One region of the Paenibacillus sp. FSL R5-0701 genome, then DNA from elsewhere that is predicted to be linked to it. Evidence: riboswitches for the same ligand, from Rfam matches in the RefSeq annotation. Region 1 holds a riboswitch; each other region holds the start of a gene.

Region 1 (6,910 bases):
CATAAACCATGACTTCCACCGACTCCGTAAGTATATCCGCATAACTATAAGAAACTCGCTTGAAGGTTTCTTGCTCCTCATCAAGCTTAACAATAAAAACAGAAGGGTACGTTTCTTCCAATACACCCGTACGCTCAATGGTCTTACGGCGGCCACCATTAGCCCGCAACATAATTTTCTGACCAATATGTGCATCGAGATTGCGTTTGATATCCAACAGCGTGTTTTTAGCCATTGTCGACGACCACCTCTTTTCTTGTCCATTATACCGGTTTTTACAGTCATTGTCAAATCAAAACTAATTATTATATCAGCATCAAAAAGTTGTTGTCAATGAATTTTTTTGCAAACAAAAAAAGCCCCAAATTGGGACTTTAAATGGCCTACATCAGACTGCCGAGGGGTTCACTTTTAGCGTAGATAAATCATTCAGCCCAGGCAGACCTACCCGGTAACTCCCCCGTGTCTCGACACCACCCACACCCTGGCTGCCACTGATGGTATTGTGCAGAACATCACTCATGTTGACCGTATCCCGCACAGAGGTAAAGGAGGCCTTGGCAGCCACATAGACCGGATCAAGTGCATGAATGAGAATTCTGCCTGGAGAACTGGCAAAGTTCGCTCCAGCGCGCAGCAGTGCCTCAAAATGGGACTGACAGGCCCCTGCCACAATAGTCAGTGCATCCAGATGGCGTTCATATTGTCTGGCCACCTGAATGGCCGACACAAAATTTTGCGAATTCTTGTAGCTACCAAGACTATATAAGTCATAGGGCTGACGTGTCTTTAGGACCCCATCATGACCCGTAATGACTACGATATCCGGACGTACTTTGGGTAATAAACGGTATAGGGTATCTGCCATTGCCGATTCATGGACATATTGTCCCTCTGCGGGCACGCGAAGTTGCTCATAGAGATCCATACTTTTTTTCAAATAGTTCGGATCTCCATCCAGATGAAGCACCTTTCCAGGCATCTCAAAATAAGCCGGTTCCTGCTGAGCAGACCAATCCTGTACCAGACCTTCCCGATTCCGCTCAGCCTGTTCCATACGATTCTGCTGCAGACGGGACAGGGTCTGATGTGCTTTAATATGCGCCTGTCTAGTCTTGGCGCTTTGTGGTTCGTAAGGAACCTGTATCAAATCATCCACCGGGGAATCGGCAATCAGCCGGAACTCAGTCCCTTTAATGACCGCAGCATCCAACTGGAGGCCTTCCACCCGAAAAGTCACATCGCCGCCGTATGACTTCCGAACGACCAAGTCTCCGATATTCATCAACGTAATCACCTCTACCCCATCGTATGGGCAGAGACCCGGTTTGGTTCATTCAAATTTTACAGCGCTGCACGTACCCCTGCTTCCCACATTACGGTGCTGAGTGTGGCATACTCTTGCAGACTCAACGTCTCTCCACGTCGGGACGGTTGAATACCTGCCTGCTCCAGCAGAATGTCTGCCTGTTCCCGGTTCTCCTTTGTGAAGAAACGTGCCTTCAAGTTGTTTGAGATTGTTTTTCTCCGTTGGGCAAAAGAAGCCTGTACCACTTCGAAGTAGTGTGCTTCATCCGGAATCTCCACTGGTGGTTGCTCACGCACTTTCAGCTTAATGACAGCTGATTCCACATTAGGTTGCGGAATGAAGACCGTAGGCGGCACAATACACACAAGCTCCGGCATACTGTAGTACTGAACTGCGATGCTCAGACTGCCGTAGTCTTTTGATCCTGGTGCAGCAGCCATGCGTTCAGCCACTTCTTTTTGGATCATGACAACAATACTGTCTACCGGCAGCTTCTCTTCCAACAGTTTCATCATGATTGGAGTCGTTACATAATAAGGCAGGTTAGCCACGACACTGACTTTGTCCACGGATGCAAAATCCGTATTAAACAATTCAGCCAGATCAAGCTTCAACACATCCCCATGATGAACACGTACATTCGAATAAGGCTGCATCACTTCTCCCAGGATTGGGATCAAGCGCTGATCAATCTCTACGGCTGTGACAGGACCTGCTACCCGAGCCAGTCGCTCCGTAAGGGCTCCAATACCCGGCCCGATCTCTAACGCGCCCTTGGACTCGTCCAGGTCGGCTGCATTAACGATTTTGTTCAGTATATTTTGATCGATCAGAAAGTTCTGACCCAGACTTTTCTTGAATGAGAATCCGTGTCTTTGAATAATCTCTTTGGTTCGTTTGGGCGTTGCAATTTCTATCGTCTCTTCCATATCCTTCATATGCTCACATTCCTTCACGTTCAATTTGCGCTAATGCTGTAGAGAACTCTTCCCGTGTAATCTGAAATACACTGAGACGTTTGTGGAACTGCTTACCGTTACAATAACCGATGCCCAGCAGATTGCCCATCTCCATGCGACGTGCAGCAGCCTGCGGATGCACGATAAGTCCTGCCGCGATCAGGTCCTCCCAATCGATCAGGCTCGGAGCACCTTCGTATGAAGTATGTACGCGCGCCAGAGCATGACGGATCGCTTCAGGTGAGGCATTCTCCACCCCAATGTCCCCTTTACGCGTTGCATCGGCTTCCGGAATGAAGGCATGTTTGCAGCCAGGCACCTTGTTTGCAATAATTTTACGAATGCGTTCGCCAGCATGATCCGGATCTGTCAGTACAATGACTCCCCGTCTCTCCTGAGCAAGCGCAATTCGCTTCAGAATGCGTTGGTTGATTGCTGATCCACCTGTTTCTATTGTATCGGCTTCAACGGCCCGACGGATAGCTACCGTATCGTCACGGCCTTCCACCACAATGACTTCTTTTATCATGTTCCATTTCTTCCTTTCTAACGCAAAAAGAAGAGGAATATCCTCTTCTCTGCCAAACGGCGGGGGAGACTGAATTCAGACTCCTCCGCCGCATATTCCGCATGAACCATTCATGCAACTATTTTATAGCATTCCCATTTCAAAGTAAAACGATTTTAGTTCGCTTCCGGCTTCACCGGACCGATCACGTAGACCGTCTTGCCTTTCTTACGTCCAAAATTCAGGGCATGCTTCACACTGTCATAATATACATCAATTTTGTTGCCTTTAATGGCACCGCCTGTATCTTCTGCACGACGGAATCCCAGACCTTCGATATATACCCACCAGCCAATTGGAATGACTTTGGGATCAACCGCAATGGTGCGACCTTCCGTTACACGAGTACCGGAAGCTGTTTTTGTACCAATGCCAGGCTCTTCGGAAGAGTAGGCAGTCATGGATACATTTTTAAGTACTTTGGAGTATTTAAAAGAAGTCCCGGATACGGTAATCACTTTGCTGCCCGAGGCAGATGTTTTCTTCGAGTTCGTTGTTGTAGCCTTTTTGGTTGTTGAAGTTTGAGCCGATACGGTCTGAATCTCAGGTTCTTTCACGACCGGTTTTGCTTTGGTGCCGACAGCGATCACTTTATCTACACGATTATTCGCGACAGATTTGCCGACCATTTTTTTGGAGACCAATTCTCCATCCTGAAATACCTTTTCGATATGCTGTACAAGTGTGCCTTCTTTGCCGTTTACAACGACACGGTTATCCCCTTTGTACAAGCTAGGGTCAGCCGTTTTAATAACTTTGTAAGCGATCGGTTGCTCTACTTCCACTGTACGCTTTGTTACGCGCACTACACGGATCTTCATCTCCGCTTTGATCGCAGTTCCGAGCGCCGGATACACTTTATCATTACTTTCAACTTGAATACCTGATTTTTGAATTGCATCTTCTACCGATGAATCGGTTGTATACAGAGTCTTGGTGTCTCCGTCTGCCGTAATGTTAACTGGAACGGCCCGCTCAATAACGATTCGGTCTCCATCTGTAATCGCCCCATTCATGGACATGGATACCTTATCGTGAGGGCTGACTGTGATCGACTGCTCCTCCAGCATTTCCTGAAGCATTCCTGTACGAGTCTCTACCACCTGAGCTTTGCCATCAATAACCAGCGAAATTTGTTTCCCGGCCTGACCGTAAACGACTAACAAGATCATGATTGTAAGCGCAATTGAGAAAATCGCGATCAATGCCATTTGACGCATGTTCTCATGCTTCCACCGCAACGCGAAAGACTTACTGGATGATCGTGACTCATGGGTCTCTTCTGGTTGGAATGTGCCCACTTCTCCGTCCTCCTTCATAGCCTCGCCGTCTAAAGTAATGCATGATGTCTTTGACGTGACTATACCAAATTTTCTACAGAACACAGATTGGACCAACATAATCCGGTTCTGCACCATGAATCAATCTTCGCAACATGATGTCATCCTCCTGAATACCTACCGTATGATGACAATATTTCTTTTATTCAAAAACAAAAAAGCCAAAGAAAGAGTGTAAGAGGAACTCTTTCGTGGCTTCCGAATGATTTTGAATATCGGAAATTCATGCACGAGGTTGCCTCTCTTTTTCCGCTTGCGAGGTTAGCTGTCGGGTTCGGGCGAAAGAGAGCCGCCCTATCTTGGGTCACCCGCTCATGGCGGACGCCCTTGAATTCACCCCGAGACCCAAAGAAGAAATCAAATACGGCTTCGCAGTTCCCTTCGCTGCTTTTGGGTCAGCGAACGTTGCGCATCGGCCAAATACACCGATGTTTAAGCCCTATTGGTTCCCCCGCTCTCCGTTAACGGAGACTCAGCGAGACTGATTCATGAAAGTAATGTTGTTTCATCGGAAAGTGTCCCTTTGTTCATCCCCCGAACATCTGTCCAATTTTCCGCACAACAATTCACTGAAAAGATGATATCCTGTTTTGATGCATGTTGTAAAGCGTTGATCAAGTACGTTTTTCTGAATATTTGGTTAAAATATTGTAATATTCTTGATTTATTTGGATCAAAGGGCAAATTAACTCCGCTTACCTGCCTTTTTCACCTCATTTACTCGTTTTTTTAACGAATTCCAAATCGTTCCATGGCATTTTTGGTTGTTATTGCAGCAATTTCCTCCACCGAAATGCCTTTAATTTCCGCAGCTGCCTCTGCAACCAGACGTACATGCGCTGTCTCATTTCGCTTCCCACGATAAGGGTGAGGTGTCAAATATGGAGCATCTGTTTCAATGAAAAACCGGTCCATAGGAACCTTCTCCAGCACCTCTTTGGGCTGCTTTGCATTTTTGAATGTGATTGGTCCTCCGAAGGAGAGATGGAAGCCCATATCGAGACAATTTTTTGCCGTTTCCCAGCTGCCTGAGAAGGAGTGCATCACACCACCAACCTCACCAGCTTTCTCTTCACGCAAAATTCTTATAATATCCTCATGTGCATCCCGATTATGGATGACAATCGGCATCTTCACTTCACGCGCCAAAGCAATTTGTTGTCGTAATACGCGATGCTGTATTTCCTTTGGTGAAGTGTCCCAGTGATAATCCAATCCAATCTCACCAATCGCAACCACTTTTTCATGCTTGCATAAAGATGCAATCCACTCCAAATCGCCCTCCTGCATTGTGATCGCATCTACGGGATGCCACCCTACAGCTGCATATATAAAATCATATGTTTCAGCGAGTTTCATTGTGGTTGGAATCGTCTCCCGGTTAAAGCCAATGTTGATCATGCGACCAACTCCTGCATCCACAGCACGCTGAATCATGTCCTCGCGGTCCTCGTCGAATTGTGGTGCATCCAGATGTGTATGTGTGTCGAACAGCATCATGTCTGTATCTCCCTTCATGTCGAAATAACGACTATCTTCTTTTTGAAAATTCAATTTGTAAAATCCAATAATTTAATGACTCGTACATAAAACATTTTGGGTAATCTGTGTATTACATCATCACGTTTGTTTCTTCACAACTACAATATATAGAAGATATACAGATATTCTGATCTATATATTGCTGATTAGGCTCATTCTACCAACTTGCATTTACAAAATTATGTCGATCTACATATACTCCCCATTAAAGCAGATTACTGTATCATGGAAAATAGCTCTTTTGGAAAGTGTTTTGATATCAAAATTCTTCATCGGATTATACCCACACGATTACAAGAAATAGGGGCGTATATGTGACGGTAATTCGTGAATAATCGCATCCACCTTGTTTTGCGGGTAATACAAATGATGTTTCCCTCGGTGAAGCCCACTGATGGAACGGACAATGTCAGATACTTCTGACAACTCACGTAAATTGTCCTGTCGATCCAGAAGAAGAATCTGCTTATCTGTGGATTCATCCGGACGAAACACATCATACGGATTATCCGAAGGAAAATCAATTTCAAGATCATATTCGGGATCGAGGCCAGCCTGTACAAAAGCTTCCCGAATCTCTTCCATCATTGTCAAGTCGACCTGTTCAAGCTCTACATACTTATATAACTTGCGATCCATAAAACGTTCGCATAACTCACTCAGAACAGTATCGTCCTCCTTGCGCCACTGCGTAAATGCCGTCTGAATTAATGCTTCATCCAACTGCAAATATTCATCTACGGATAATTCCCCTTCAAATAGTTGAGGGAGTGGATCAATCATGAAGCGGAATTGAAAACCATGTTGTATGAGTGTTTTCGCTCGCTTGAATATTTGCCGCAATATAATTTCAGAACTACGAGTTACCGGATGGAAGTAAATCTGCCAATACATCTGATACCGAGACATTAGGTAATCCTCCACAGCATGCATGCCTGACTCCTTGACTACAATCCGCCCATGATAAGGACGCAGCATCCGAAGGATACGATCAAGGTCAATCGTGCCGTAATTTACACCTGTAAAATAGGCATCCCTGAGCAAATAATCCATTCGGTCTGCATCAAGCGGACTGGTCACCAAGTTCACAACAATCGGCTTTTCATACGTTTTTTGAATGACAGATGCTACTTTCTCAGGAAAATCAGGAGCATACCGTCTTAAGATCGCCCCTACTTCGGTATCACCTGTA
Region 2 (6,910 bases), 2.2 Mb from region 1:
AGGTCCCCATGAACACGGGGACCAATACATTGAAAGTGGTCACCACTGGATCGGAAGGACCGAATATTGACAGCGTTAATGTTACCGCAGCGCAATAAACGTTCCATATGGCTGATGGAAGACCATTTGCTGTACGTGCAGCTAAGCACTAACCTCTTGGATACTCAAGTCTAAAGTTAGTTTTATATCAAAAAATGCAAAAAAAGACTCCTTAAGCGTTAGCTTAAGGAGTCTTTTTATTAGATGCGGTCGAGAGGACTCGAACCTCCACGGGGGTTAGCCCACACGGACCTGAACCGTGCGCGTCTGCCAATTCCGCCACGACCGCATATTGTATCTCCGTGATCAATATCGGCGACAAGAGATAATATATCATGTGGAATCTATCATGTCAACACTGAAAATAATAACAATAAAGCCCGAACCAGACGTCCATGTCGTTTTCAGGCTTTACCTTTAACTGCTGCTAATAGTTTGGTTCATTAAAACGGAAGCATACATCAAATTACAGCTTGGAAGGCCAGTTACCATACCATGCATAACCGCCTCTTCTTTCTTTATCAATATCACTTAATTTGTATTTTACTACCCCATCACGACCAATAAAGATTGGTTTATCCGTCCCTATCTCATAGAAGCGTGCCCAAATTGGTGCAGCTTTGGAATCAGCGATAATTTTACTATCTCCATTAGCTCTTTCATACTTGTAACCCGTAATTTTCACTTTGTTAAACCAAGCCTCCGCTCCTTTAATGGATGCAGTAATTTTAGCGTTAGCAGGTCTGGTTTTCAGAAATTTAACAATCGTTACACTCTCTCCAGCTGTCAGCGATGGCACTTCGTAGATTCTTGCGCTCGCTGGTTTAAGGGAGCTGGAATCATGTTGTTGTCCCCATGCTGTGAGCTTACCACCTGAAACGACCTGTGTATTCAAAATCGCCTCCACACCTTTGGCAACTGAATTTTTACTGCGGTTAGCAAGTATGCTGTCGATAAAAGAGAAATCACCTTTGCGTGCCGCTACTTCATCCAGCATGATCATTACATTAATCATGGCATCATCATTGTAAGTGATGTGCTTGTGGTATCCGGAGCTTTGGTAAACTTGTGGCCATCCGCCGTTTGAATACTGCATGTTGATCAAAAAGTTAATTCCTTTGATTGCAGCTGTGGAGTAACGCGGATCATTCGTCTTTTTAAATTCCTTCGCCAATCTTCTAATTTCTGAGTATGTAGCCTTGTTGTCTATCGTGGACTTTGCCCACTCTCCACTTGTCTGTTTATAATCTTTTCTCCAACCTCCATCCGGCAGCTGGTTCTTCAAAATATCAGAAATACTCGCTGTCGTACCCGATGCATCCGCAGCAGATACCATCCCTACAGGGAGAACTGCCATTCCAACTGCCGAAAACACCATTGTACATGCCAGGACAAAAGTAATTATTTTCTTCGCTTTCAAATGTAACACTCTCCTATGTTCGTTTTTATAAATCTTCCACTTCTACTTTACCTATGATACTCGTCTCTAAACCTCCTTTATTTGTATTTATCGCATAATAAAATCAATTTTAATCCAATATGTGGATTGGATACTCAGATAATATGCAAAAAATCGCTTTTTGTCAATATATGCAACTTAATGAATATAATCTCTCTAATTCTACATAACGGAATAGTTCTTTTAACTCATGACAAACCTATTTATTTATCCAAATTCGTCTTAAACGAACCAATAATGACGTTTTTGTCATGAATGATACCCAAACTTGATCCCTTCTTTCATATAAAAACCTTAATTCCGCTAACATTGAGGTATTACGAAGGGTTTTAAATGGGTTTGACAATTACGCATTTATGCAATATAGTTTCAAATAGTTACAAAAACTTAATTATTCATTGCCGAGTTTCATGTTTGAAAACGGGGGAACCAATTTGGGTGAATTATTCTTATACATAGGAAATATAGGGAACCTTCTACCGAACCCTTAGCTAACTCCGTAGGCATCGAAGGGAGAACATTGATTTTGAAAAAACTGATTATCTCCATTTTTGGAGCAGCTGTATTATTTACATCCGGGGCAACAAGCACAGAGGCAAGCAGTATCAACTCCGTAGTGAACAACATGACAGGTATTCCTTACAAATGGGGTGGCACAACTGTAGCCGGCTTCGACTGTTCTGGTTTTATGAGATATCTTTTCAACAAATACAGCATTGAATTACCACGTACTTCGCAGCAGCAAGCCAAAGCAGGTACTCCCGTATCCAAGAGCAATGTTCGGACAGGTGATCTGGTGTTCTTTAATACAACAGGCAAAGGCATTTCACATACAGGTGTATATATCGGCGGCGGACAATTCGCTCATGCCTCCAGCAGTAAAGGTGTAAGCATCACGAAGTTATCGAATCCATACTTCAATGATCGTTATGTAACAGCACGTCGGGTAACTGGACAGTTTATGTATGATAAAATGCTAGGTAAAATGTGATTCACATACAAAAAGGCATCGGTTATTAACCGGATGCCTTTTTTGCACTTAAAAATGTATGTTGCATTGCTTACTAATGCAGCGCCTTCTGCACTCGCATCGCACCCTGAGACAGGGCATGTCCTCCTCCAACAGCTCCGGCCACCGCAACGGTCTCCATAATCTCCTGATCTGTTGCACCCTTGGCACGGGCTTCTTCTACATGGTAGAAGGTACATACCTCATTGTTGGCAAACAATCCAATCCCAAGGGCAATTAGCTGTTTTGTCTTCGCATCAATCACGCCAGGTTGGAAACATTCTCCGGTAAACTCATGATACGACTTCACCACACCTGGCAGCACATCGCTTAATGCTCCAATCTGATCCTTGTAGGCATGAACTTTATCATTCATCAATGTCATGGCTTGTAGCACACCCTCTCGGCTATAGTTACAGATCTTCCTCACTGTACCTATCTTCTCTCCCGAGTGAGCCAATTATGCCAAGAAATCATGGTAATTCCAAACATTTAACGCGCATGGCCACTGCTATAATTATAAGCTGTTACTCACTAAGTGGACTCTGGCGCGGCTCGCTGAACAGCTGATAGCTGTAACCTCGGTCCAGCTTAACGACACGTCGATTCTGACGACGGATAAGTACCTGCTCGCCATCCCAGGCAACCACAATCCCCTTCACGTCGTTCGATTCCAGCTCGTCCCGTACGACTCTAACTTTCTCACCTGACAGACGCAGGGCGTCCAATTCTGTATCACTAATCATCTTCATGGCTCCTATATTTCAAATTTATTTACAAAAAGAGACCTAAATGAAAAGTCATTTAGGTCTCACGTGACTGTATTGGACTGTCATGTCATTCGAAATTATGTCCCGACTGAAAGTTACCGCTGCGCGTGCTCTTTGCTGTCGTTCTTCTCGAACCAAAAATCAAGCACTTTGGCGGACATCACACGTTCTTCAAGGTACTCCACTTGATGCGGTGTAAATTGTTCTTTCCAAGAGAAGGACAACTCTTCGCACAAGCCTACAATCGTCAGTAATTCTGACCAGGCAACATAGCGTTTGTACCAGAAAAATTGAGGATGTTCAATCATATAGGGATAAAGGTCATCGAATTCCGTATGTTTACAATCCAGGGCACGTTCAAAATGAACTTTCGATTCCGCCAGCTTATCATTAAAAAATTGTTCTGTTGCCGGTTGGTTCCCCATGGTGTTGCCTCCTCTCCCTAACATAACCCCATTATAAATGAAATCGGCGGTCATGCAAAGGCATAGTTCAAAAAATAGGCCCTATTCCTTTAAAATGTCACATTTCGTTATCGTCAAATTGTACTGTTCCATCGTTCAGGGAACGAATGCGTACCAAGGCTTCCACCGGAATACCCTGTTCACGAATCGTGCGTGCCCCTGCCTGGAAACTTTTCTCGACCACAACGCCGAATCCGACGAGTTCCGCGCCAGAACGCTCGATAATTTTGATGACGCCACGAGCGGCATCTCCATTGGCAATAATATCATCAATGAACAAAATGCGGTCATTCTCATGAATGAACTCGCGAGATACCATAATGTCAGTTACAATTCCTTTGGTAAAGGACGGTACACGTTCACAGTAAGCATCAGGATCAGCCAGAAGTGTTTTTTTGCGACGGGCGAATACAAGGGGCACCCCAAGTTCATAGGCCGCTGCAAAAGCAACCGGTATCCCTGAGGATTCTACCGTGATTACCCGAGTTACTCCACTTTCACGAAAACGGGCAGCAAACTCACGTCCCATCTCCATCGTTAATGCAGGATCAATCTGGTGGTTCAACAGACCATCCAGCTTTAATACTTGATCCGAGATAACCACACCTTCTTGCAAAATTCGTTGTTTCAATAATTCCATGATTTGACCTCCCAAGCCTATCCTATGAGGTAAAAGTATCATATATCTATCTATAAGTTCAAGCGAAATTGCCTGGGCGCTGTCCTTGAGACACAATTCAAGACAAAGCTCACTATCGATTGTCATGAGTTTGGTGGGTCAAGCATACCTTCTACCATGGTACCCGCATGTCCAAACTATACAGGGGCCTGAGAGGGGAAACACATGAAACAGGCATTTCGGGTGCTGCAGATCGCATTTACATACATCGGAACGGTTGTCGGAGCCGGCTTCGCTACAGGGCAGGAAATTTTGCAGTTTTTTACCCAGTATGGCAAATGGGCCACCATCACCATAGGCTTATCCACCATGCTCTTTGTCTGGTTAGGTACCAAAATGATGCTGATCGCTCACGATACCGGGTCCCGCTCTTATGAGGATCTGAACAAACATTTATTCGGCCATAAGGCGGGCAAATGGATCACCTGGGTGACCCTTCTCATTCTCATTGGCGTGAACAGTGTCATGCTTGCCGGAGCAGGCTCCGTTTTTGTCGAACATCTGGGTTTGCATTATCAGACAGGTCTGATCGTCACACTTGTAGGGACATACCTGCTTCTCGGTCGGGGCATTCAAGCCATCCTACAAATGAATAGCATCGTCGTGCCCATGATGCTCCTGTTATCTCTGCTCATGATCACAAGTACCATCCATCATCCAGGTGCTTCCCGATTCATCACACTGACGACAGACTCAAACCCTATTCAAGTGTGGCTGTCTCCACTATTGTATACTTCATTCAATCTGGTGTTGGCTCAAGCTGTTCTTGTGCCTGTAGGTAACCAGATTCGTAGTCGGAATGTGCTGAAGTGGGGTGGAGTATTGGGTGGAATTGGCGTTGGTTTCATGCTGATGGCAGCTCATTTTGCCATGTCAGCTCAGATGCCCGGCATCATCCAATTCGAAATCCCGATGGGCAGCATTGCCTTTCAACTTGGATGGGCAGTGCAATCTGTATATGTATCCCTTATTTTCATGGAAATATTCAGTACCTTTGTAGCCGATATCTATGGAATGACCTTGCAACTGAGACAACATATACGTGTCCATCCCCGTTTCATTACATTAACCATTATGCTGTTGTGTTACTCACTCAGTCAGTTTGGATTCAGTTCCCTGCTGTCCATCCTTTACCCTATCTTCGGAAGTATGGCATTAATCTGGGCTGCCAAATTGGTACTGAACCGCTGGGGAGCCTTTCGTAAACGCAACAATATATAAATCTCACAGTTATGTACTTCATGAATATGAGCATCCGTTTGCTCATAACCCCAAGTCATTGTGGGTATTCTTTCCTTAAACATGACAAAAAGCCGCTGTTTAGCACAGCGGCTCGCACTTTTTGCTCTACCTTTTAGGCTTGGACAGGAAACTGTAGATACATCTTTTTCAACTCATTGACCGATCTGCCGAGCGAGTAATGTGTCTTGGCTTTTTCACACGCTGAACGGGCAAGTTCATAACGATAAGCCGGGTCCAGCATCACCTTTTCAAGCGCTTCAGCCAACGCAGAAGGATCTTCTGCCGGTACAAGCAACCCATTGCTACCGTTTTCGATCTGTTCCGGTATACCACCTACATCCGTACCCACAAGGGCAAGACAACTCAGCGCCGCTTCAGCGAAGACGGAACCAAATGCTTCTGCCCGTGAAGGAAGTACAAAAATATCAAAGAATGGCATGAATTCCTCAGGGTGCAGTGTATAACCATAGAAAATGGTCTCATTATAAATCCCCAACCGCTGCGCCAATTCTTCCAGATCAGGACGAATCGGTCCATCTCCAATAATATGTAACACATAATCATGACCTCGGTTCTTCAGTTCCGCACAAGCTTTGAAAAGAATATCCAACCCTTTAGCCGGAACAAGCCGACATACCGTGACCAGTTGTGGTATCGCATTATCATGAGGAATCGGCTTAAAGCGCTTCTCATCAAATCCATTGGGAATCACACCGATGACATCAGGTTCCTTCACATAGGGAGCCAGATAACGACGGAACGAATCCGACACCGTTAAGAGGCGCTCTGCCTGGTGTTCCAGCTCACCATATATCGCAAGCAGGAATCGATGCTCCGGTCCATCCGTTTCAATGCGTCCATTAAGGATTAATTCTCGTTCATAACTGGAGTGAATCGTCTGAATGAGGGGTGTATCCGGGAAAACCGTTTTCATCGCAAGTCCTGCAATTGGGTGGTGGGCATGAATCAGATCATAGGGCTTCTGAATACGCAGTTTGGTCCACCAAAGATAATCACGATATGTTTGAATATATTTTTGGACAACAGGACTATCCTGATATTCCGTCCAGTCAAACGTTTCGAACTGAACTTCCTCTCTGCCCTTATTGCGAATTCGCTTTGGCAACGAGAATAGATCCATTTCCCACCTCGGGGTTGTAAATCTCTCTTGCATATACGGAATCATAGAGGATACACCTCCGGGCTGCTCCGGAGGAAAGAAAAGCGCCTGCAGCAATCTCACCGTTA
Region 3 (6,910 bases), 3.1 Mb from region 1:
CAGTGAACCCGTGAAAGACCAGTTCTTCTTTTAGACGAGCAGAAGCAAGATACTCTTCATTCCCCAGTTCGGGGTTGGCACCGATATATGATGAAATGGCTTTAAAACGGGAAGCATATTGATCAATAACCGTCAGGATCTGTGATTTGTTAGATGTCATTAGTAAACTCCTTATGCAAAATGAAAATAATTTATTGATTATATCATGTTTGCTTTATTTTTTCAGAAACAAGTCAAGATTTGTATTGTCAAAATGCATTGCATAATCATGCATTGTACTTTATAATGACTCAGTCATCAACATGAGAAGCATACAAAGTATTGTAAGGGGAGAGAACAAGGTTGAAATTAATAAGTCGTTACACCATGATGCTGTTGACCTTTGTTGTTCTACTGACAACTGCCGTTCCTGTGGCACTTGCAAGTGGAACTACAGATAATTCAGGCAGTAAAAAGCTGGTGCTCGGTACAAGTGCCGATTTTGCACCATACGAATTCCATAAAGTGATTAATGGTAAAGATGAAATCGTCGGCTTCGATATTGAGATCGCCAAAGAGATTGCCAAAGATCTTGGCGCTGAGCTTGTGATTGAGGATATGGGCTTCGACGGTCTTCTGCCTTCATTGCAGAGCGGGCGTGTTGATCTGGTGATTTCAGGTATGACGCCGACGGATGAGCGGAAGAAAAGTATCGATTTTTCCGACACCTATTATAAATCAAAACAAGTGATTATGGTTCGCAATGTGGATAAAGACAAATATCCAACCATGGCAGAACTTGAAAATGCGAAGATTGGCGTTCAGAAAGGCTCCATTCAGGAAACGATCGGACAGAGTATTCCAGGAGCGAAGCTTACTGCGCTGGATAAAATCTCCGATATCGTGCTTCAACTGCAAACAAAACGCATTGACGCGGCAATCGTTGAAGATACCGTTGCTGCAGGTTATCTGGACGATATCATTGGACTTGCTGCTGCTGTTCCGGACGAAGAGCAAGCAGAAGCGGCAATCGGGATTCGTAAAGGTAATACCGAGCTGCTAGCTGCAGTAAATGGAACACTGGAGCGACTGAAAAGTGAAGATAAAATCAATCAGATGGTGACGGACGCCAGCCTCTTGATGGCGGATAAAGCGAACAAATCACAAAATATTTTCCAAGTATTCTGGGAGTACAAAAGTTTCTATGCTACAGGTGTAGGATACACACTTCTGTTGTCTGCACTTGGGGTTATCTTCGGGGTAATTATTGGATTGATCATCTGTTTGTTCCGTTTGCATGACGCTGCAATCTTGCGCTGGATCGGTACTGCTTACGTTGAAGTGATCCGTGGCACACCGATGCTGGTACAATTAATGATTATTTACTATGGTTTTTCCCTGAGCTTTGGCATTAACTTCACTGCCCTTCAGGCAGGTATCATCACGCTTTCCATTAATAGTGGTGCGTATCTAGCGGAGATTTTCCGTGCAGGTATCCAAGGGGTGGATCGTGGCCAGTTGGAAGCAGCTCGCTCCCTCGGAATGGGCAGAGGTGCAGCCATGCGTTACATCATATTGCCACAGGCTTTCAAGGCCGTATTGCCGGCAATTGGTAATGAATTCATAACGATTATCAAGGAATCCTCCATTATCTCTGTTATCGGTATGGTGGACATTATGTATCAGGCAAGTGTAGTCAAGAACATTACGTACCAAGGCTTGAGTCCATTTTTGATTGCAGCAGCCATCTACTTTGTAATGACGTTTATTTTGTCCAAGCTGCTGGGACGACTGGAAAGGAAGTTGAGTGCAAGTGATAGACGTTAGACAATTACACAAATCTTATGGAAATAACGATGTGCTTAAGGGCATTAATGTGACGATTGGCAAAGGCGAGGTTGTCGTGGTTATCGGTCCTTCCGGTTCAGGTAAAAGTACATTCTTGCGTTGTCTGAACCTCTTGGAACAACCTACATCAGGTGAAATCGATTTTGAAGGTGTTTCAATTACGGACCCCAAGCACAACATTAATGCAACTCGGGAAAAAATGGGCATGGTGTTCCAGCATTTCAACCTGTTCCCACACAAAACGGTACAGCAAAACATCACGATTGCTCCGATTAAAGTGAAGAAACAATCCACGCAGGAAGCGGAGAAAATTGCTGCTGATCTGCTTAACACTGTGGGCTTGTACGATAAAAAAGATACATTCCCGAATCAGCTGTCCGGTGGACAGAAGCAGCGGATCGCTATTGCAAGAGCATTGGCTATGCAGCCGCATGTCATGCTGTTTGACGAGCCTACTTCGGCACTGGACCCCGAGATGGTCGGTGAAGTGTTGGATGTCATGAAACGTCTTGCAGAAGGTGGGATGACTATGGTCATTGTAACGCATGAGATGGGTTTTGCACGTGAAGTAGGAGACCGGATCCTGTTCATGGATGGCGGGGTTATTGTAGAAGAGGGAACACCTGATGAGGTGTTTGGAGCACCGAAAAATTCACGTACACGTGATTTTCTTGCCAAAGTACTCTAAATGAAAGTGATCATTAGCGTTACTGACTTCGAGTCGGTGACGCTATTTTTTTATGGTTAATAATCACGTATGGATTCGGAAAAGTAACTATTCTGTTACCAAATGTAAAGGAATCGGGTCGTCCAATATTTCTAAAGTATCCAGTACTCTTACATATGCTTACATGCTAAAAAACCATTTGGTAAGAATTACTACAAGTTCAGGTTACAAAATTGTGATATATTGAACTCTGCCGAAACTTCCGGACAGGGAGTGCGGGGGATGTAACGATGCAGATTTGTGCAGGGGGAAGATCTACAGCACACTGCTTGGGGTGAATTAGGGGTACATAACGTTTCAAATGTAATGAAGAACCTATAGGGTGGGCTCCTCATCCGAATCCGACAACTAACTTCGCAGGCACAATGAGGGAGGAAGACCATGATTAACAAGAAACGTATAGCCAAAACAGCAGTAGCATTAATGACAACAGCAATGCTCATTCAAGCCGTTCCGGCTCACGCCGATTCAGTTCATGTGGCCAAAGAAGGGGATACCTTCTACACCTTATCAAAACAATATGGAGTAGCAATGAACACGTTGGTTAAAGCAAACAACGACATTTCACCTTACAATATTTATGGTGGTTTGAAAATTACGATTCCCGGTAAGGCAAACAATGTAGCTGCCGCGGCGACGGAGAGCAAGACCCAAGCCAAAACGGTTACTACAGCAAGTTTGGACGTTAACGCAGATAACAAAGTGGTTCAAGCCTGGGGTAAAACATTCGATTACAGCAAAGCTGTGAACGTGAAAGCAACGGCATACTCTGCAGATCCGTCTGAAAATGGAGGCTGGGGTGCAGTCGATTATTTCGGAAATGACCTTGAACTGGGTACGATTGCAGTTGATCCAAGTGTAATTCCACTCGGAACCAAAGTACTGGTAACGGGTCACAGCCATCCAGGATTGCCAAAACAAGCTTTTGTAGCCACAGCGCGTGATGTAGGCGGTGCAATCAAGGGTCACCGGATTGATATCTTTATCCCGGGTAGCAAACAGTCCGTAAGCACATTTGGATTTCAGGATATCGAGCTGTACATTCTGAAGTAGAAAATTAATTACATCTAACGAATTCAAACAGGGTGTCTGCCAGTCGCAAACTTGCGATTGAACAGCACCCTTTTAATATTCTCATTTATTTCTTCATCGTCATCTTAATCTTTGGCCTTTGACAATCCCAGCATTTCGTCCAAGGTGACAAGTTCATATCCGCGCTTTTGCAATTCCTCAATGATTTCAGGCAAAGCCTCAATCGTGCCGTTCAGGTTTGATCCTACACCGCCTCCAGCATGTTGCAGAACGATGGAGCCTGGTTTTACGGCAGACAGGATGTTATCTTTCACCTGTTCCTTTGAAAGGCCTTTCCAGTCCAGAGAGTCTACGTTCCAGTTCACAATGCTATAGTGTTGTTTGGCAGCCCATCTCAGCTGTTCTTCATTAATGTCTCCATAAGGCGGCCGAATCATCTTCGGCGTATATCCCGCCAAACGTCGAATAATATCCCCGGTATGTAAAATTTGTTTGCGAAAGGCATTCATCGACAGCTTACTGAATTCAGGATGATTGTAGCTGTGATTACCAACCATATGCCCTTCCTTAATGATGCGTTTCACCAGATCCGGATGTTTCTCTGCACGACTACCCACGATGAAGAATGTAGCTCTGACATTGTATTTCTTCAATACATCCAGCACTTGTGGAGTAAATCGTGGATCAGGTACATCATCAAAAGTCAGTGCAACCTTCTTTGTTGAAGGACCATTGGTTTTGAACGTATCGGCATATTTTTGACGTAACTGTCCCAATGTCAGTTGTTCTTCTTCCGCAGAATCCGAACCTGATACGGATTCACTTGGCGGGCTTGAAACATCCCGCGATGAAACTGGAGCATGATATCCTCCGAGAAAAATAACGATAACCATCAGCATAATGAGGCGTACGCGCATAATAACGGCCTCCTTTTCCAAAATGACGTTCTCTTTGGTATGCCCGGGCTATCCATAAGTTATGCGTAGTGTGAGAATTTTCATTGCCGATGTAGCTCATGAAAGCCATAATTCCTCCATATATAACATATAGAAAAGGATAGGTGGATGGGTATGAGTACATATGATTTGAAATCCATACGTTTACAGGTGATTGAAGCAGGAGAAGATAAGGTTTTTCTCGTTACGGGAGGAAAGGCGCATATTGGCGCCGCAGCCACATTCTATGTAGATCATGAGCGCGTAAGCGGGACGACGGTACATATTCCCGGTCATAAGGAACAAGAACTGTGTGAGCGGCTTGCCCGGAAGGCTGCCCAGCAGCTGAAAGTAACCGTTACGGTGATCATGGGTATTCATTTTGATTCCATCACGCGGATGCAGATCGACGAAATCGTGCAGACTGCAGAGAGGTTGATGGAAGATCATCTGATCAAAGATAAACGATCTTCCTGACGTAAGAGTCATCGAATGTTTTGATTTTATTTGCTAAAATTGAAACGAGTTGTAGATTGTTACGTATGTATGTTTATATACGATGTAATATCGACTAGGAGGAATAACATAATGTCCATTTTCAAACGTTTGCGTGATCTAACCATGTCTAACATCAACGCCATTATTGACAAGGCGGAAGATCCAATCAAGATGACGGACCAATATATCCGCGACATGCAAGAGGATCTGGAAGATGCGGAGAAAGCAGTAGCTCAACAAATCGCCATTGAGAAGAAATTTAAGCAGTTATTCGAAGAGCAGGAAGCTCTTGTGAAGAAACGTGAAGAGCAGGCGCATACGGCGGCACGTGCTCAGAATCTGGATTTGGCTCGACGTGCTCTGGAAGAGAAAAAGGCTGCTGAAGAGAAGATGGCTGAGTATAAAACCAGCTATGACCAAAACAAGGCTTCTGCAGATAACCTGCGTGGCAAGCTCGACGAGATGCGTAAGCAACTGACTCAAATGAAGAACAAACGTGAAACACTGGTAGCCCGCTACAATGCAGCAAAAGCCCAAACGGAAATCAACAAAGCGTTGAATGGGTTTGGCTCTGATACTGCAAGTGCTGGTATGAAGCGTATGGAAGAGAAAATGATGCAGATGGAAGCACAGGCAGAAGCAAGTAACGAAATGTCTTCCAAAGGCAAGTCTTTGGATGAAGAGTTCGAGAAGTTGGGTAAAGATCAAGCTGTTGAAGACGAACTCGCAGCATTGATGAAACAGTACGATAATAAGAACTAATACCTTGGTTGTCAGCAGGGTTAACCAGCGGAGGAGAAGAGCATTTCTCCTTCGCTTTTAAATGCGGTTCATGTTGATATGTGGGGGCTGTGTAAATGGATTTGAATATTTTGGCGATGTTGGTCTGGACCGGATCTGGTTCGGTTTTGCTGTTTGTCTTGATGTATGTAGATTCACTGTTCACGAAATATAAGGATTTTGCTGAAGTTAAGGCTGGCAATATGGCAGTAACCACACGTATGGTGATGAAATTATTTGCACAAGGGTATGTACTCGCTACGTCCATTTCTACAGCTGGTCATCTTGGAGAGGCATTGCTGGTCTCCGTTGTATCCTTTATCATTTTGTTGATTCTGGAGAGCGTTGTACACTTTATGATTCGCAAATGGGCCAATCTGGATCTGGATACGGGAATTCAGCAAGGGAAGACAGGATACGGGTTGTTCTCTGGCGCTTTACATATCGTGGGCGCACTGATTATTGCAGCTTGTTTATAAGATAAGGAACAGGAGTAATTCTCATGAGTGTATGGAAACGAATTAAAGGAATACTAACAAAACCTGAACCACCGCAGGCAGAGAAAACGATGCTTCAGCTTGCACCTGGTGATATCTGTGAGGTTTCTCTGGTCACTTATGAAGTCGTTGGTCGGGTACAAAATCGCGCTCGAAATGCAGTTGTGCTCACGCTGCAGGATGGTACCGCATTTCGATATTTGCATATCGAAGAACGGGAACTCACACGTTACGCTCTATATACACCAATTGATGGCAGGCTTGATGCACCTGATGAGGTGCCCACGTTGCTGGACCTGGATGGACGCGCATTTCATCTGGAGGAAGAGTATGGAGGCATGGTATCAACGGCAGGTAGAACTCCATATGGCCAGGCTGGAGAACAATTGGTATGGCAGTATCAGTCGGATGATAATATGCTTCTTCGGGTGGAGTGGCAAGACAGAAGATTTACACTGTATGAGGGTGAGTCCATTCTTCCTGCGGATATCAAAGTGATTCGTTCGAGCTAGGAGAGGTTCCCAATGAAAAAACGCTTGGCACATGGATTAAAATTAATGCTGGTCCTCAGCCTTGTGATGTCTCTGTTGTCCGCGTGCGGAGCACCTTCTGTT

What was found. A riboswitch is a leader RNA that binds a small molecule or an ion and turns the genes downstream of it on or off. The one in region 1 is predicted to bind cyclic di-AMP.
Region 2: it holds a riboswitch for cyclic di-AMP, as region 1 does, so the genes downstream of both, MKZ13_RS10625 (C40 family peptidase) here and MKZ13_RS00150 (ubiquitin-like domain-containing protein) in region 1, are expected to answer to the same signal.
Region 3: it holds a riboswitch for cyclic di-AMP, as region 1 does, so the genes downstream of both, MKZ13_RS17930 (3D domain-containing protein) here and MKZ13_RS00150 (ubiquitin-like domain-containing protein) in region 1, are expected to answer to the same signal.

What each region holds. Positions count from the first base shown of each region.
Region 1 covers NZ_CP150230.1:30,763-37,672, reverse strand. The annotation lists gene MKZ13_RS00170 (Veg family protein) at 1-235, opposite strand, end outside; gene yabG (sporulation peptidase YabG) at 389-1,285, opposite strand; gene rsmA (16S rRNA (adenine(1518)-N(6)/adenine(1519)-N(6))-dimethyltransferase RsmA) at 1,345-2,247, opposite strand; gene rnmV (ribonuclease M5) at 2,252-2,797, opposite strand; gene MKZ13_RS00150 (ubiquitin-like domain-containing protein) at 2,953-4,137, opposite strand; cyclic di-AMP (ydaO/yuaA leader) riboswitch at 4,411-4,664, opposite strand; gene MKZ13_RS00145 (TatD family hydrolase) at 4,906-5,676, opposite strand; gene MKZ13_RS00140 (HD domain-containing protein) at 6,010-6,910, opposite strand, start outside.
Region 2 covers NZ_CP150230.1:2,261,228-2,268,137, reverse strand. The annotation lists gene MKZ13_RS10640 (carbohydrate-binding protein) at 1-98, shown strand, start outside; tRNA gene MKZ13_RS10635 (tRNA-Leu) at 245-328, opposite strand; gene pelA (pectate lyase) at 506-1,468, opposite strand; cyclic di-AMP (ydaO/yuaA leader) riboswitch at 1,888-2,019, shown strand; gene MKZ13_RS10625 (C40 family peptidase) at 2,025-2,489, shown strand; gene MKZ13_RS10620 (carboxymuconolactone decarboxylase family protein) at 2,563-2,892, opposite strand; gene MKZ13_RS10615 (hypothetical protein) at 3,035-3,253, opposite strand; gene MKZ13_RS10610 (hypothetical protein) at 3,373-3,702, opposite strand; gene MKZ13_RS10605 (xanthine phosphoribosyltransferase) at 3,800-4,381, opposite strand; gene MKZ13_RS10600 (hypothetical protein) at 4,586-5,641, shown strand; gene MKZ13_RS10595 (glycosyltransferase family 4 protein) at 5,775-6,905, opposite strand.
Region 3 covers NZ_CP150230.1:4,074,171-4,081,080, reverse strand. The annotation lists gene MKZ13_RS17945 (M20 family metallopeptidase) at 1-160, opposite strand, end outside; gene MKZ13_RS17940 (ABC transporter substrate-binding protein/permease) at 343-1,806, shown strand; gene MKZ13_RS17935 (amino acid ABC transporter ATP-binding protein) at 1,793-2,515, shown strand; cyclic di-AMP (ydaO/yuaA leader) riboswitch at 2,736-2,933, shown strand; gene MKZ13_RS17930 (3D domain-containing protein) at 2,936-3,607, shown strand; gene MKZ13_RS17925 (polysaccharide deacetylase family protein) at 3,712-4,503, opposite strand; gene MKZ13_RS17920 (hypothetical protein) at 4,657-4,998, shown strand; gene MKZ13_RS17915 (PspA/IM30 family protein) at 5,110-5,781, shown strand; gene MKZ13_RS17910 (DUF350 domain-containing protein) at 5,877-6,278, shown strand; gene MKZ13_RS17905 (DUF4178 domain-containing protein) at 6,302-6,808, shown strand; gene MKZ13_RS17900 (DUF4247 domain-containing protein) at 6,821-6,910, shown strand, end outside.